2 regions of the Streptomyces sp. NPDC057428 genome follow, and region 2 is predicted to be linked to the other one. Evidence: predicted binding sites of a transcription regulator. Region 2 holds the regulator's gene; the other holds the start of a gene.
The links. The regulator HrcA, encoded in region 2, represses chaperone genes, less so after heat shock. The targets are predictions, from matches to a motif close to TTNGCACTCNGNNNNNCNGAGTGCNAA.

Region 1 (7,721 bases), on a different contig from region 2:
GACATCACCAACGACGTACGGCCGCTCGGCGCGACCATCGACGACGCGGCCGGCGAGGCCTTCGACAAGATCGCCCGCGTGCTGGACCTCGGCTTCCCCGGCGGTCCGGTCATCGACCGGCTGGCCAGGGAGGGCGACCCGAAGGCGATCGCCTTCCCGCGAGGTCTGAGCGGCTCGCGCGACCCCGCGTACGACTTCTCCTTCTCCGGGCTCAAGACGTCCGTGGCGCGCTGGATCGAGGCGAAGCGCGCGGCGGGCGAGGACGTGCCCGTACGGGACGTCGCGGCTTCCTTCCAGGAGGCCGTCGTCGACGTCCTCACCCGCAAGGCGGTCCGCGCCTGCAAGGACGAGGGAGTCGATCACCTGATGATCGGCGGCGGCGTCGCGGCCAACTCGCGGCTCCGGGCGCTCGCGGAGGAACGGTGCGAGAAGGCGGGGATCCGGCTGCGGGTCCCCAGGCCCGGACTGTGCACCGACAACGGCGCCATGGTCGCCGCGCTCGGCGCGGAGATGGTCGCCCGCAACCGCCCCGCCTCCGACTGGGAGCTGTCCGCGGACTCCTCGCTGCCGGTCACCGAGACCCATGTGCCGGGATCGCACAGCCACGACCACGACCACGTGCACGAGATCAGCAAGGACAACCTCTACTCATGACCGTCGCCCTGATGTGGGAGGCCCGCGCCACGCGGGGACGGGGCGCGGAGCTGCTGGAGTGGGCGCGGGCCAGGGCGGCCGGACTGGCGCATGAACCGCTGCGCAGCGAACTGCTGCGTGCTCCGCAGGACCGGGTGCTCGTAATGACCTGGTGGGACGCGGGATACGACGACGAGCTCCCGGAGCTCCCGGAGCCCGACCCGGGACTGATCACCCGCCCGGTCCACCGATGGCGCTTCGAGTCCCTCGGCCCGGCGGACGGCTGAGCCCGCAGGCCCCCGCTCGCACGTGCCGGGCGCGTGTCCCGATGAGTTCCGGGTCCGGCGGCGGTCTACCTTGCATGCGTCCTGCGACGCACCGGACCGTGTGAGGGAGAGACCATGCAGAAGATCAAGCCCTGTCTGTGGTTCGACGGCAAGGCCCAGGAGGCCGCCGAGTTCTACGTCTCCGTCTTCGGCGGTGACTCGCGCATCGTCGACATCACCTACTACACCGAGGCGTCCCCCGGGGAGCCGGGCACGGTGCTGACGGTCGACTTCGTGCTCGCCGGCCAGGAGTACATCGGGCTCAACGGCGGCCCGCAGTTCACCTTCAGCGAGGCCGTCTCCCTGAGTGTGGACTGCGAGGACCAGGCCGAGGTCGACAGGCTGTGGGCGGCGTTCACCGAGGACGGTGAGGAGAGCATGTGCGGATGGCTGAAGGACAAGTACGGCTTCTCCTGGCAGATCGTGCCGCGCGCCCTGCACGAAGTGCTCTCCGACCCCGACAAGGCCAAGTCCGAGCGCGCGGTGAAGGCCATGATGGGGATGCGGAAGCTGGACATCCAGGCACTCCGGGACGCCTGAGCCCCCCGCCACGCCGTGCGCGGGCGGGCGAACGGGCGCACCCTGGAAGCAGGAACTTCCGGGAGGTGACCGTCATGATGGAGACCACCGTCGGATGGCATATCGAGCTGGAATTCGAGGAGGACACCCACCGCACCCGCGCGGCGGCCCTCGTACGGCTCAGCGACGGGACCGAGGTACGGGCCCACGGATACGCCAGCCGTCATCCCTCCGACGCGGAGCAGCCGCGGGTGGGCGAGGAGATCGCCGGTGCCCGCGCGCTCAACGAACTCGCGATGAAACTGCTCACCAAGGCGCACGACGAGATCGATGATGCGTCCGGCCGCACGTCGCATCCACTGACCTGACCACCGGCGGACGTGGGTGGAGACGTGCGGCACAGCCGTCCCACCGCGGGCGACGGATCAGGGGCGCTTCACCGGCTGCCCGACCAGCATGGTCGGGGCCCCGGCCACCCGGGTCAGGAAGACGGTGGCCGAGTGCGGCCCCTGGAGCTTCATCTTGCGGCGCAGTTCCTCCGGTTCGACGGCGGAGCCGCGCTTCTTGACGGTCAGCACCCCGACCTGGCGTTCCCTCAGCAGCGCCTTCAGCTTCTTCATGTTGAAGGGCAGCTGATCGGTGATCTCGTACGCCGAGGTGCAGTCGGACTCGTACGGCACGTCGCTCGTGACGTACGCGATCGTCTCGTCGATCAGCCTGCCGCCGCACCGCTCGACGACGTCGGCCACCAGGTGCGCGCGGATCACGGCGCCGTCGGGCTCGTACAGGTACCTGCCCACGCGGCCCACGGGCGGCGGGGGGAGCGGGGCGTCGGCGACGAGGGTCGCGCGGGAGGGGAGCAGCGTGGCCCGGAAGGCACCGGGCGTGAATCCCTCGCCGAACCAGAGCACGGCCTCCTTCACGTCTCCGCCGTCCGAGATCCACTCGGCCTCGGCCTGCGGCCCGATCGCCTCGTGCGGGACGCCGGGCGCGATCTTCAGCGCGGCCCTGGGCGCCCGCAGTGCGGCCCCGGTCGCCCACGAGAGCGGCGGTGAGTAGGCCTCGGGGTCGAAGATCCGGCCGCGGCCGCCGCGTCGCGCCGGGTCGACGAAGACCGCGTCGTACGGGGAGGTGTCGATCTCCGTGACGTCGGCGCACCGCACCTCGACGAGGTCCTGGATGCCGAGCGCCTCCGCGTTGGCGCGGGCGACCAGGGCCGTCAGCGGGTCGCGGTCCACGGCCAGGACCGCGATGCCCGCGCGGGCCATGGCGATCGCGTCGCCCCCGATGCCGCAGCACAGGTCGGCCACGCTCCGCACGCCCCGCTCGGCGAACCGCTCGGCGCGGTAGGAGGCGACGGAGGTCCGGGTGGCCTGCTCCACGCCGTGGGGGGTGAAGAACATGCGGAACGCGTCCTGGGCCCCGAACTTCGCCACCGCGCGCTGCCGCAGCCGCGCCTGGCCGAGCGCGGCCGACACCAGGTCGGCGGGATGGGTGCGGCGCAGCCGGGTCGCCGTCGCCAGTTCCCGGGCGGGGTCGTGGTCGCGGAGCTCCTCCAGGAGGGCCGCGCCCTGCGGAGTGCGCAGGGCGGCGAAGGAGGCGAGCGGGTCGGCCTGGTCGGCGGGGGGAAGGGCGTTCACACGGTCCATTGTGAGCCAGCCGGGGGACCCGGCGGGCCCCCCGGCTGTGTCGCCCGGGGCGGCCGGGGGCCGGCTGGCAGGATGCGGCGCCATGCAACTTGTACGACAAAAAGAAAAATCTGCCATGAAGCGGTACAGGTCTTCCGGTTCGGTCCTGGCCGCCCTGCTGGTCGCCGCGCTCGCCTCAGGGTGCGTCGGGGCTGCCGACGACGGTGCCGCCAGCCGCGCAGGGGTCGCCGACCTCGGCCGTCAGGGGCCCGCCGCTGCCCCCGCCGGCCCCGTCGCAGCGGCGGAGGCCCGCGTCGAGCGGCTGAAGAAGCAGGAGGCCGCACGCGTCGCAGCCGCGAAGAGATGGGGCCTGGCGAAGGTCCCGCTCGTCGCCCCGGCGCCGCCGGCCCGCAAGCCGCACATCACCACCCGTGAGGGCTTCGAGGTGGAAGGAGGGGAGTCGCTCCCCCCGGTCTTCACCACGGTGCCCACCAAGGAGCGGATCGTCTTCCTGACGATGGACGACGGGGCGGAGAAGGACCCCGAACTCCTGCGCATGATGACGGAGCTGAAGATCCCCTACAGCGCCTTCCTCAGCGACTACGTGGTCAGCGACGACTACGGCTACTTCAAGGACATGCAGGCCAGAGGTGTCACCCTCAACAACCACACGCTGAACCACCGCTACCTCCCCGGCCTCTCGAAGTCCGAGCAGCGGCGGGAGATCTGCGGCGAGCAGGACAAGATCGAGAGGTACTTCGGGAAGAGGCCCACCCTCTTCCGGCCGCCGTACGGCAACTACAACGGCGACACCCTGCGCGTCGCGAAGTCCTGCGGCATCAAGGCGGTCCCGCTGTGGGCGGCCGAGGCGTTCCCCGACCACATGGAGTGGCGCGAGTGGGACCAGGACCTGCACCCCGGCGACATCGTCCTCACCCACTTCCGCGGACGCGAGGACTGGGAAGGGTCCATGGCCGACATGATCCGCCGTGTCATGAGGACGATCACGGACAAGGGCTACGCCGTGGCCAGGCTGGAGGACTACGTCTGACGTGGGCCGGGGCCGGTGAGCGCAGGGGGCAGGGCAGGCGAAAGCGTCGCCGGAACGCCGCGGCGGTCTCCCGCGTTGTCCGGGCGTGAGTGGTCCCGCGACGCCACGCGAGGGTGGTGAATTGGCACTCCGCTTGACCGAGTGCTAATCGCGGTCATAGTCTCTGTGCTGGCACTCACCGATGGAGAGTGCCAGCACAACCGCGCGACAGGACAGGTCCGGCACCCGCGACGACGGATCGGCCCGGTCGCCACCCCACAGACTGTTAAACCCCGTGAGATCTCCGAAGGGGGAGACCGGATCGTGTCGACCACCAGCTCCAAGGTTGCGATCAAGCCGCTCGAGGACCGCATTGTGGTCCAGCCGCTCGACGCCGAGCAGACCACGGCTTCCGGCCTGGTCATTCCGGACACCGCCAAGGAGAAGCCCCAGGAGGGCGTCGTCCTGGCCGTGGGCCCGGGCCGCTTCGAGAACGGCGAGCGCCTTCCGCTCGACGTGAAGGCCGGCGATGTCGTCCTGTACAGCAAGTACGGCGGCACCGAGGTGAAGTACAACGGCGAGGAGTACCTCGTCCTTTCGGCCCGCGACGTTCTCGCGATCGTCGAGAAGTAATTCACTTAACGTTTGCTTCCGTTCTGCGCCCCTGGCCCCCTGCGAGATAACTAGCCGGGCGGTGAGGGGCGCAGTTCGTTTGAGAGGACAGCTCAGCCCATGGCGAAGATCCTGAAGTTCGACGAGGACGCCCGTCGCGCCCTTGAGCGCGGCGTCAACAAGCTTGCCGACACGGTGAAGGTGACGATCGGCCCGAAGGGCCGCAACGTCGTCATCGACAAGAAGTTCGGCGCCCCCACCATCACCAACGACGGTGTCACCATCGCGCGCGAGGTCGAGCTCGACGACCCGTACGAGAACCTCGGTGCGCAGCTGGTGAAGGAGGTGGCGACCAAGACCAACGACGTAGCGGGTGACGGCACCACCACCGCCACCGTGCTCGCCCAGGCCCTCGTCCGCGAAGGCCTGCGCAACGTCGCCGCGGGCGCCTCCCCGGCCGCCCTGAAGAAGGGCATCGACGCCGCCGTGAAGGCCGTGTCCGAGGAGCTCCTCGCGACCGCCCGCCCGATCGACGACAAGGCCGACATCGCCGCCGTCGCCGCGCTCTCCGCGCAGGACCCGCAGGTCGGCGAGCTCATCGCGGACGCGATGGACAAGGTCGGCAAGGACGGTGTCATCACCGTCGAGGAGTCCAACACCTTCGGTCTGGACCTCGAGTTCACCGAGGGCATGGCCTTCGACAAGGGATACCTGTCGCCGTACATGGTGACCGACCAGGAGCGTATGGAGGCCGTCCTCGACGACCCGTACATCCTGATCCACCAGGGCAAGATCGGCTCCATCCAGGAGCTGCTCCCGCTGCTGGAGAAGGTCATCCAGGCCAGCGCATCGAAGCCGCTCCTGATCATCGCCGAGGACGTCGAGGGCGAGGCGCTCTCCACCCTCGTCGTCAACAAGATCCGTGGCACCTTCAACGCCGTCGCGGTGAAGGCCCCCGGCTTCGGTGACCGCCGCAAGGCCATGCTCGGCGACATCGCCACCCTCACCGGTGCGACCGTCATCGCCGAAGAGGTCGGCCTCAAGCTCGACCAGGCCGGTCTGGACGTGCTGGGCACTGCCCGCCGCGTCACCGTCTCCAAGGACGACACGACCATCGTCGACGGCGGCGGCGACTCCGCCGACGTCAAGGGCCGCGTCAACCAGATCAAGGCCGAGATCGAGTCCACGGACTCCGACTGGGACCGCGAGAAGCTCCAGGAGCGCCTCGCGAAGCTGGCCGGCGGCGTGTGCGTGATCCGTGTCGGTGCCGCCACCGAGGTGGAGCTCAAGGAGAAGAAGCACCGTCTGGAGGACGCCATCTCCGCGACCCGCGCCGCGGTCGAGGAGGGCATCGTCTCCGGTGGTGGCTCCGCTCTGGTCCACGCCGTCAAGGTCCTCGAGGGCAACCTCGGCAAGACCGGCGACGAGGCCACGGGTGTCGCGGTCGTGCGCCGCGCCGCCGTCGAGCCGCTCCGCTGGATCGCGGAGAACGCGGGCCTCGAGGGCTACGTCATCACCTCCAAGGTCTCCGAGCTCGACAAGGGTCAGGGCTTCAACGCCGCGACCGGCGAGTACGGCGACCTGGTCAAGGCCGGCGTCATCGACCCGGTCAAGGTCACCCGCTCCGCCCTGGAGAACGCCGCGTCCATCGCGTCGCTGCTGCTCACGACCGAGACCCTGGTCGTCGAGAAGCCGGCCGAGGAAGAGGCGGACGCCGGTCACGGCGGCCACGGCCACTCGCACTAGTACGGCCCCGTACCACCACCGAGGCCCGGTACCCCCGTCGCGGGGGCACCGGGCCTCGGTGCGTCGCCTGACGGTCGCCCGCGACGACGGCCGTCCCTCGCTACTTCGGGCCGTACGTGCGCCCCGCGCGGGTGGTCACCCCGCCGAGCAGGTTCCGGGGCGTGAGTTTCACCAGGCCCATCAGCGCCTTGTACCGCGGATCCGGGATCGACACCGACCGGCCCCGGGCCAGGTCGGCCAGGGCCGCGGTCACCAGCTTGTCCGCGTCGAGCCACATCCAGTCCGGGATGTTGCCCGTCCCCATCCCGGCCCGCTGGTGGAACTCGGTCCGAACGAAGCCGGGGCACAGCGCCATCAGGCGTACACCCGAACCCGCCAGGTCCTTCGCGGCGCCCTGCGTGAACTGCACGACCCACGCCTTCGACGCCCCGTACGTCCCCCGGGGGAGGAAAGCCGCCACGGAGGCCACATTGACGACACCGCCGCGGCCGCGCTCCCGCATGGGCCCCGCGGCTGCCGAGGTCAGCCGGAGCACCGCCTCGCAGTGGACTCTGAGCATCGTCAGCTCGTCGGCGACGGAGACGTCGAGATAGCGCCCCTTGTTGCCGAAGCCCGCGTTGTTGACCAGCAGATCGACCGGGCTGTGACGGTCCGCCAACCTCTTCTCGACCGCTGCGATACCCGTGTCCGTGGACAGGTCGGCCGTCAGCACCTCGGCCTCGATGCCGTGCCCGTCGTGCAGCTCCGTGGCCTGGGCCCGCAGCCGCTCCGTGTCACGGGCCACCAGTACCAGGTTGTGCCCGTCACTCGCGAGCCGTCGTGCGAAGGCGGCCCCGATTCCCGCCGTCGCGCCCGTAATCAGTGCAGTCGTCATAAGCGGCACGGTAGTGCCCCGAGTGAGTGGGCCACCGACCAGCCCGACGTCCCCGCAGCCGTTCCGGGGAGCGGCTGCGGGGACCGCCCGTCCTCGGGCGCGGGCCGCGCGCCGCTACGACGCGGGGGTGCCCTCGGCGGGGGCGGGGCCGCTCCTGGCCAGGTACGCCCGCACGGCCCGCAGCGTCCCCCCGTGCAGCGCGTCACCCGCGGCGAGCAGGCTCGGCAGCAGCGTGCGCTCCGTCGTCGTCGCCCTGAACTCCAGGGCGGCGGTGATGTCGTGGCCGGGGCGGTGCACGACCTCCACGGGATCGCCCGAACAGATCGTCCCCGGCCGGATCACGCGCAGGTACG
Region 2 (7,721 bases):
CAAACTGGGTGCGCCGGAGCAGGCGGTCACGGAGATCAGCGTGCCCGGTCTGCGGCGGAGGCGGCTGGTCCGCAGCGCGATCCGGACCGCCGGCCCCGCCGGCTCGGCCGGTCAGTCGAACGCGTACGCCTCGACCTCGGAGAGGTAGCGCGCCCTGCGCTCCTCGTCGTGGTCGAGGAAGGCCGCCTCGAAGGAGTTGCGGGCCAGGGTGCGCAGCTGTTCACGGTCCAGGCCGAGCGCCTCGTGGACGGCGTGGAAGGTGTCTCCGACGTACCCGCCGAAGTAGGCCGGGTCGTCGGAGTTCACCGTGCAGAGCAGTCCGGCGGCCATCATGGCGGGCAGCGGGTGCTCCTCCAGTACGTCGATGGCTCGTAGCCGCACGTTGGACAGCGGGCAGAGCGTGAGGGGCACCCGGTCGGCGACCAGCCGCTCCACCAGGTCCGGGTCCTCCATCGCGCGCAGTCCGTGGTCGATGCGTTCGACACCCAGGACGTCCAGGGCCTCGCGGATGTAGGCGGGAGGGCCCTCCTCACCCGCGTGTGCGACCTTGCGCAGCCCGAGGGCCCCGGCAGCCTCGTACACCTCGCGGAACTTGGACGGCGGGTGGCCGACCTCGGCCGAGTCGAGACCTACGGCGCTGATGCGGTGGAGGTAGGGCTTCGCGGCCTCCAGGGTCTCCAGCGCCGACCGGGCGGACTTGTCGCGCAGGAAGCACATGATCAGCTGCGTGGAGATGCCGTGCTTCTCCTCGCTCTGCTCCAGCGCCCTGCCGAGCCCTTCGACGACGGTCCCGATCGGCACATCCCGGTCGGTGTGGGCCTGCGGGTCGAAGAAGATCTCCGCGTGCCGGACGCCCTGCGCCGCGGCGCGGGTGAGGTAGGCGTCGGCCAGTCCGGCGAAGTCCTCCTCGGTGCGCAGGACCGCCATGAGCGCGTAGTAGAGGTCGAGGAAACTCTGCAGGTCGTCGAAGAGATAGGCGGTGCGCAGCTCTTCGGTGTCCGCGTAGGGGAGGTTCACCCCGTTGCGGGCGGCGAGGGCGAAGGCCAGCTCGGGTTCGAGGGTCCCCTCGATGTGGAGGTGGAGTTCTGCTTTGGGGATGTGCACGGTGATCTCGTTACTGGTGGCGGGTGGGTACGGGAACCCTGATCAGGTCCTGGGCGATGGTCAGTCCGCCTTCGAAGCCGGCTGCCCTGGCCTGTTGCTCGAAGACGTCGGGGTCGCTGTAGCGCTGCGAGAAGTGCGTCAGCACGAGGTGCCGTACGCCCGACTCCTTCGCCACGCGGGCAGCCTGCCCCGCGGTGAGGTGACCGTGGTCGGCCGCCAGCCGACTGTCCTCGTCGAGGAAGGTCGCCTCGATGACCAGCATGTCGCATTCCTCGGCGAGCGCGAACGCGCCGTCGCAGAGCCGGGTGTCCATGACGAAGGCGAAGCGCTGCCCGCGCCGCTCCTCGGAGACCTCCTCCAGTCGGATGCCGCGCAGGACACCGTCCCGCTGGATGCGCCCCACGTCCGGTCCGGCGATGCCGTGCTCGGCAAGCCTTACGGGCAGCATGCGCCGCCGGTCGGGTTCGGTGAGGCGGTATCCGAAGGACTCGACCGGGTGCGAGAGGCGGCGGCTGTCGAGGGTGTACGCCGCCGTGGTGGCGAGCACCCCGTCGGCGGCGACCGGGACCTCCGCCAGCTCGACGGTCTGGCGGTAGGCGGTCGAGTACCGCAGCCGGTCGAAGAAGTGCTGTCCGCTCGCCGGGAAGTGTGCGGTGACGGGGTGCGGGACCTGGTCGAGGTTGATCCGCTGGATCACACCGGCGAGGCCCAGCGAGTGGTCGCCGTGGAAGTGGGTGACGCAGATCCGGTCGATGTCGTGCGCGGCGACGCCCGCCCGCAGCATCTGGCGCTGGGTCCCCTCACCCGGGTCGAAGAGGATGCCTTCACCGTCCCACCGCAGCAGGTAGCCGTTGTGGTTGCGGTGGCGGGTGGGGACCTGGCTGGCGGTGCCGAGGACCACGAGTTCTCTTACGGACACGGTCGCTTCCGGGGTCGTTCGTCGGATCGGGGCGCACGGGACGGGGTCCGGGCCGTGCGTCCTGCGGCTGGCCGGGACCGCGGGGCCGCGCCCGGCCCAGCCGACGGGCAGCCGCCGGCGCCCCGGTGCGAAGGCGCGGGCCCGGCGCGGTCCGTGCGGGAGGTCCTAGCCGGGAGGCCACTGCATCCCGCGTCCGCCCAGGACGTGGGCGTGCGCGTGGAAGACCGTCTGCCCGGCGCCGTGGCCGGTGTTGAGGACGATGCGGTATCCCGAATCGGTGAGCTTCTCGTCCGCGGCGACCAGACCTGCCTCACGCAGCACATCTGCGGCGATCTGCGGCTCGGCGGCCGCGAGCGTGGCGGCGTCCGGGTAGTGCGCCTTGGGGATGACCAGCACGTGCGTGGGCGCCTGGGGGTTTATGTCGCGGAAGGTGACGGTCGTATCACTCTCGCGCACGATGGTCGCCGGGATGCCCCCTGCCACGATCTTGCAGAACAGGCAGTCGGTCTGCGGTTCTCCCGCCATGGCCCGGTCTCCTCGGTCGTTCGGTCCTCGTGATCAGTACAACGGCATGCTATCCGGCCGCGCCGGAGCGGCGTGGGTGCCTGCGCCGGAGCCGGCCGGGCGTCAGCTCCAGCGCCCGGTGCGCCCCATCAGCAGGGCGGCCGCGGCCGTGCCGGCGGTCGAGGTGCGCAGCACGCTGGGCCCGAGGCGGTAGGCGGGCGCGCCCGCCTCGGCGAAGGCCGCCAGCTCCTGAGGGGACACGCCGCCCTCCGGCCCGACGACCAGCACGATGCCGCCCCCGCCAGGGAGTGCCGCCGTGGCGAGCGGCTCGCTGCCGCTGTCCCGGTCCTCGTGCAGGACCCCGGCGAAGTCGGCCCCGGCCAGCAGAGCGGCGACCTGCCTGGTCGTCATGAGGCCGGTGACCTCGGGGAAGCGCACCCGGCGGGACTGCTTGCCGGCCTCGCGCGCGGTGGCGCGCCACTTCGTCAGGGACTTGAGCCCCCGGTCGCCCTTCCACTGCGTGATGCAGCGCGCGGCCTGCCAGGGCACGATCACATCGACGCCGGTCTCGGTCATCGTCTCCACCGCGAGCTCCCCGCGGTCGCCCTTGGGAAGCGCCTGGACGACGGTGATGCGGGGCGTGGGCTCAGGCTCCTCCTGGACGCTCGCGAGGCCGGTGACGACGAGCCGGTCCTTGCCCTCGGCCGCCCGTACGACGCCCTCGGCCCATTGGCCGCGGCCGTCGGTGAGGACGACGTCCTCCCCGGGGCCCAGCCGCTTCACGGAGACGGCGTGCCGCCCCTCGGGGCCGTCCAGGACGAACTCCGGCCCGCTGGGGAGGTGTTCGACGACGAAGACCGGTGCCGTCACGGGGCACTCCTCACGTTCACTGCCGCACGCGCGGCTTCCATTTCTGCGACGAGCAGCCCGACGAGATCTCCCGCGGGCATCTCGCGGGCCATCCGGTGCCCCTGTCCCGCCCACAGGGCCATGCCCTGGGCGTCGCCCGTCAGGGCCGCCGCCCTGCGCAGCGGGCTGGTCACCTGATGGACCTGCGGGTAGGCGGCGGGGGCGTAAGGCCCGTGCTCCCGCACGAAGCGGTTGACCAGTCCGCGCGCGGGGCGGCCGGAGAACGCGCGGGTCAGGGCCGTGGTCACGAACAGCGGGTCGGTCAGGGCCTGTTTGTGCAGCGGGTGCGCACCGGACTCCGGGCAGGGCAGGAACGCCGTGCCGAGCTGCGCCGCGTCCGCGCCCGCCGCGAGGACCGCCGTGATCTGGGAGCCGCGCATCAGTCCGCCGGTCGCGACGAGGGGTGACGTCACGGATTCGCGGACCTGGGCGATCAGGGAGAGCAGGCCGGTGCCGGTGAGGCCGCCCTGCGGATCGTCGTGGTGCGTGGACTGGTGGCCGCCCGCCTCGACGCCCTGCACGCAGAGGGCGCCGGCCCCCGCCCACTGGGCGCTGCGTGCCTCCTGGACCGAGGTGACGGTGACGACGGTGAGCGTGCCCGCGGCGGCGAAGGCCTCGAGGACCTCGCGGGCCGGGCAGCCGAAGGTGAAGGAGACGACGGGTACGGGGTCCTCCAGGAGGATCGCCACCTTGGCCTCGTAACCGTCGTCGCCGCAGGCGTCCGGGTCACCGAGCGGGGTCTCGTACCAGGTGGCCTCGCCCGCGAGCTGGTGGCAGTAGACCTCGACGGCGCTCGGGTCGGCCACCGAGGGCTGCGGCATGAAGAGGTTCACGCCGAAGGGCCGGGCGCTCGCCCTCCGCATCTCCCGGATCTCCTCGTACATCCCGTCCGCGGTCTTGTAGCCGGCGGCGAGGAAGCCGAGTCCTCCGGCCTCCGCCACGGCAGCCACCAGTCCGGGGCGTGACGTGCCGCCCGCCATGGGGGCCTGCACGATCGGGTACCGGCAGAGATCGGTCAGGGCCAAGGGCATGACCGCATCGTGCCATGTCCGGTGAACCGTGCCGAATCAGCCGTTCCACAGGGCGGACGGGCTGTCGTGGAAACACCGCACCGCCCGCCGGTGGGGAACCGGCGGGCGGCGCGGTGACAGGGCTCAGCGGCCGTTGAAGGCGTCCTTCAGGCGGGAGAAGAGTCCCTGCTGTCCTGGCTGGAACTGGCCGGTGGGCCGCTCCTCGCCACGCAGCTTGGACAGCTCCCGCAGGAGACGTTCCTGCTCGGGGTCCATCTTCGTCGGGGTCATGACCTCGACATGCACGATGAGGTCGCCGCGACCGCCGCCGCGCAGGTGCGTGATCCCGCGTCCGTGCAGCGGGACCGACTGGCCGGACTGGGTGCCCGGCCTGATGTCGATCTCCTCCATGCCGTCCAGCGTCTCCAGCGGCACCTGCGTGCCGAGCGCGGCCGCCGTCATCGGGATGGTGACCGTGCAGTGCAGGTCGTCGCCGCGCCGCTGGAACACCGGGTGCGCCAGCTCGTGGATCTCGACGTACAGATCGCCGGCCGGGCCGCCGCCGGGACCGACCTCGCCCTCGCCCGCGAGCTGGATCCGGGTGCCGTTGTCGACACCTGCCGGGATCTTCACGGTAAGCGTGCGCCGGGAGCGGATGCGGCCGTCTCCGGCGCACTCGGGGCAGGGGGTCGGCACGACCGTGCCGAAGCCCTGGCACTGCGGGCAGGGACGCGAGGTCATGACCTGGCCGAGGAAGGACCTGGTGACCTGGGAGACCTCGCCGCGGCCGCGGCACATGTCACACGTCTGCGCGGAGGTGCCGGGTGCGGCCCCTTCGCCACTGCAGGTGGTACAGACGACCGCCGTGTCGACCTGGAGGTCCTTGGTGGTCCCGAAGGCCGCCTCGGAGAGGTCGATCTCCAGCCGGATCATCGCGTCCTGGCCGCGGCGGGTGCGCGAACGGGGTCCGCGCTGCGAGGCCGTGCCGAAGAACGCGTCCATGATGTCGCTGAAGTTGCCGAAGCCGCCGGCTCCGAAGCCTCCCGCGCCGCCACCGCCGCCCGAGGCGGACAACGGGTCACCGCCGAGGTCGTAGACCTGCTTCTTCTGCGGGTCCGACAGCACCTCGTAAGCGGCGTTGATCTCCTTGAACCGCTCCTGGGTCTTCGGATCCGGGTTGACATCCGGGTGCAGCTCGCGGGCGAGCCTGCGGAATGCCTTCTTGATCTCGTCCTGAGATGCGTCGCGGCGCACGCCGAGTACGGCGTAGTAGTCCGTGGCCACTTACGACTCCGCCAGGATCTGTCCGACGTAACGTGCCACTGCGCGTACCGCTCCCATCGTTCCGGGGTAGTCCATGCGGGTCGGTCCGACCACGCCGAGTTTGGCGACTGCCTCGTCGCCCGAACCGTAGCCGACCGCGACGACGGACGTGGCGTTGAGGCCCTCGTGGGCGTTCTCGTGCCCGATCCGTACGGTCATGCCCGAATCCGTTGCCTCACCGAGCAGCTTCAGCAGGACGACCTGCTCCTCCAATGCCTCCAGCACCGGCCGGATCATCACAGGGAAATCGTGTCCGAAGCGGGTGAGGTTGGAGGTGCCGCCGATGATCAGCCGCTCCTCCGTTTCTTCGACCAGGGTCTCGAGGAGGACGGAGAGCACCGTCGACACGGTTCCCCGGTCCTCGCTCTCGAACGACTCCGGCAGATCCTGCACCAGCTGCGGGACGTCCGCGAACCGCCGCCCCACGACCCGGCTGTTGAGCCGGGCCCGCAGATCGGCCAGTGACGTGTCACCGAACGGTGCAGGACAGTCGATCATACGCTGTTCGACCCGGCCCGTGTCCGTGATCAGCACGAGCATCAGCCGGGCGGGAGCCAGGGACAGCAGTTCCACGTGCCGCACCGTCGAACGGGTCAGCGAGGGGTACTGCACGACGGCGACCTGTCTGGTCAGCTGCGCGAGCAGCCGCACCGTGCGGCCCACGACGTCGTCGAGGTCGACCGCGCCGTCGAGGAAGTTCTGGATGGCTCTGCGCTCCGGCGACGACAGGGGCTTGACGCCCGCGAGCCGGTCGACGAAGAGCCGGTAACCCTTGTCCGTGGGAATGCGTCCCGCACTGGTGTGCGGCTGGGCGATGAAGCCCTCGTCCTCCAGCACCGCCATGTCGTTACGGACCGTGGCCGGGGAGACCCCGAGGCTGTGCCGCTCCGTCAGCGCCTTGGAGCCGACCGGCTCCTCGGTGCCGACGTAGTCCTGGACGATGGCGCGCAGCACTTCGAGTCTGCGTTCACTGAGCACCGCGCACACCTCCAGCTGTTGTTCTACGGTGTCTGCCTGGCACTCTGTGCGTTCGAGTGCCAGCAATCCCCCGGTCAGTGTACGGGGGTGGGGTGGGCCCGGGGCAAGGCCGACCGGCCGGTCCGATCGTGGGACCGCGCAGGTCGATGCCGATAGCGTCGTCGTATGGACGCCTCTTGGGAAGAGTTCGGCTGGGAGCGGTTGGGCAACGGTATCGGGCGGCGGCGCCTGCCCGTCTGGGACGCGGCCGTCACCCTGGTGGCGGGGGCGGACGCCGTGCTGCTCCACGACACCGGTTCGACGCTCCGCGAGGGAGCGGAGGTGCGGGCCCAGGCGGAGGCCCTGCTGGGCCGGAGGGTGACGCATATCGCACTGAGCCATCCCCATTTCGATCATGTCCTGGGGACCGCCGCCTTCGCCGGTGCGGAGGTCTACGGCGCCGTCGGCACGGCGGAGCTGCTGGGGCGGGGCGCCGAGGAGCTGCGTGCGGACGCGGTGCGGCACGGGATGAGCGAGCGGGACGCGACGGCGGCCGCGGACGCGCTGGTGGCTCCGCGGCACCAGGTCAGCGGCGAGTGGACGCTGGACCTCGGCGGCGGCCTCCAGGTGCTGCTGGCCAACGTGGGTCCCGGCCACACCGGGCACGATCTCGCGGTGCTGGTGCCCGGCTCGCCGGTCGTGGTGCTCTGCGGGGATCTGGTCGAGGAGTCCGGCGAACCGCAGGCGGGCCGGGACGCCGTGCCCTCGCACTGGCCGGCGGCGATCGACCGGCTGCTGGAGCTGGGCGGCGAGGACGCGCTGTACGTGCCGGGGCACGGAGCGGTGGTGGACGCGGCGTTCGTACGGGCGCAGCGTGATCAACTGGCCGTCCGGTTCGGCGTGTCTTGACATCCTCCCCGGGCTGAAGCAGGGGGATTCCTGGCTCAGGCTGCCTCCGGGAGCGGCGCTCCCAGAGGGCTTCCACCATCAGCACC

Region 1: groES (co-chaperone GroES) is a predicted target of HrcA. The motif match lies at 4,279-4,305, and genes of this name have one in related genera.

Annotation. Positions count from the first base shown of each region.
Region 1 is NZ_JBHVCT010000042.1:25,166-32,886, forward strand. It holds gene tsaD (tRNA (adenosine(37)-N6)-threonylcarbamoyltransferase complex transferase subunit TsaD) at 1-654, shown strand, start outside; gene ACFU5K_RS18080 (hypothetical protein) at 651-920, shown strand; gene ACFU5K_RS18085 (VOC family protein) at 1,035-1,499, shown strand; gene ACFU5K_RS18090 (DUF1876 domain-containing protein) at 1,574-1,846, shown strand; gene ACFU5K_RS18095 (methyltransferase domain-containing protein) at 1,904-3,127, opposite strand; gene ACFU5K_RS18100 (polysaccharide deacetylase family protein) at 3,243-4,157, shown strand; gene groES (co-chaperone GroES) at 4,461-4,769, shown strand; gene groL (chaperonin GroEL) at 4,869-6,494, shown strand; gene ACFU5K_RS18115 (SDR family NAD(P)-dependent oxidoreductase) at 6,595-7,368, opposite strand; gene ACFU5K_RS18120 (MOSC domain-containing protein) at 7,483-7,721, opposite strand, start outside.
Region 2 is NZ_JBHVCT010000084.1:18,788-26,508, forward strand. It holds gene ACFU5K_RS25525 (MFS transporter) at 1-148, shown strand, start outside; gene ACFU5K_RS25530 (adenosine deaminase) at 112-1,104, opposite strand; gene ACFU5K_RS25535 (ribonuclease Z) at 1,115-2,023, opposite strand; gene ACFU5K_RS25540 (histidine triad nucleotide-binding protein) at 2,189-2,548, opposite strand; gene ACFU5K_RS25545 (16S rRNA (uracil(1498)-N(3))-methyltransferase) at 2,651-3,397, opposite strand; gene ACFU5K_RS25550 (nitronate monooxygenase) at 3,394-4,467, opposite strand; gene dnaJ (molecular chaperone DnaJ) at 4,591-5,730, opposite strand; gene hrcA (heat-inducible transcriptional repressor HrcA) at 5,731-6,747, opposite strand; gene ACFU5K_RS25565 (MBL fold metallo-hydrolase) at 6,913-7,635, shown strand; partial or broken gene ACFU5K_RS25570 (RNA-guided endonuclease TnpB family protein) at 7,671-7,721, opposite strand, start outside.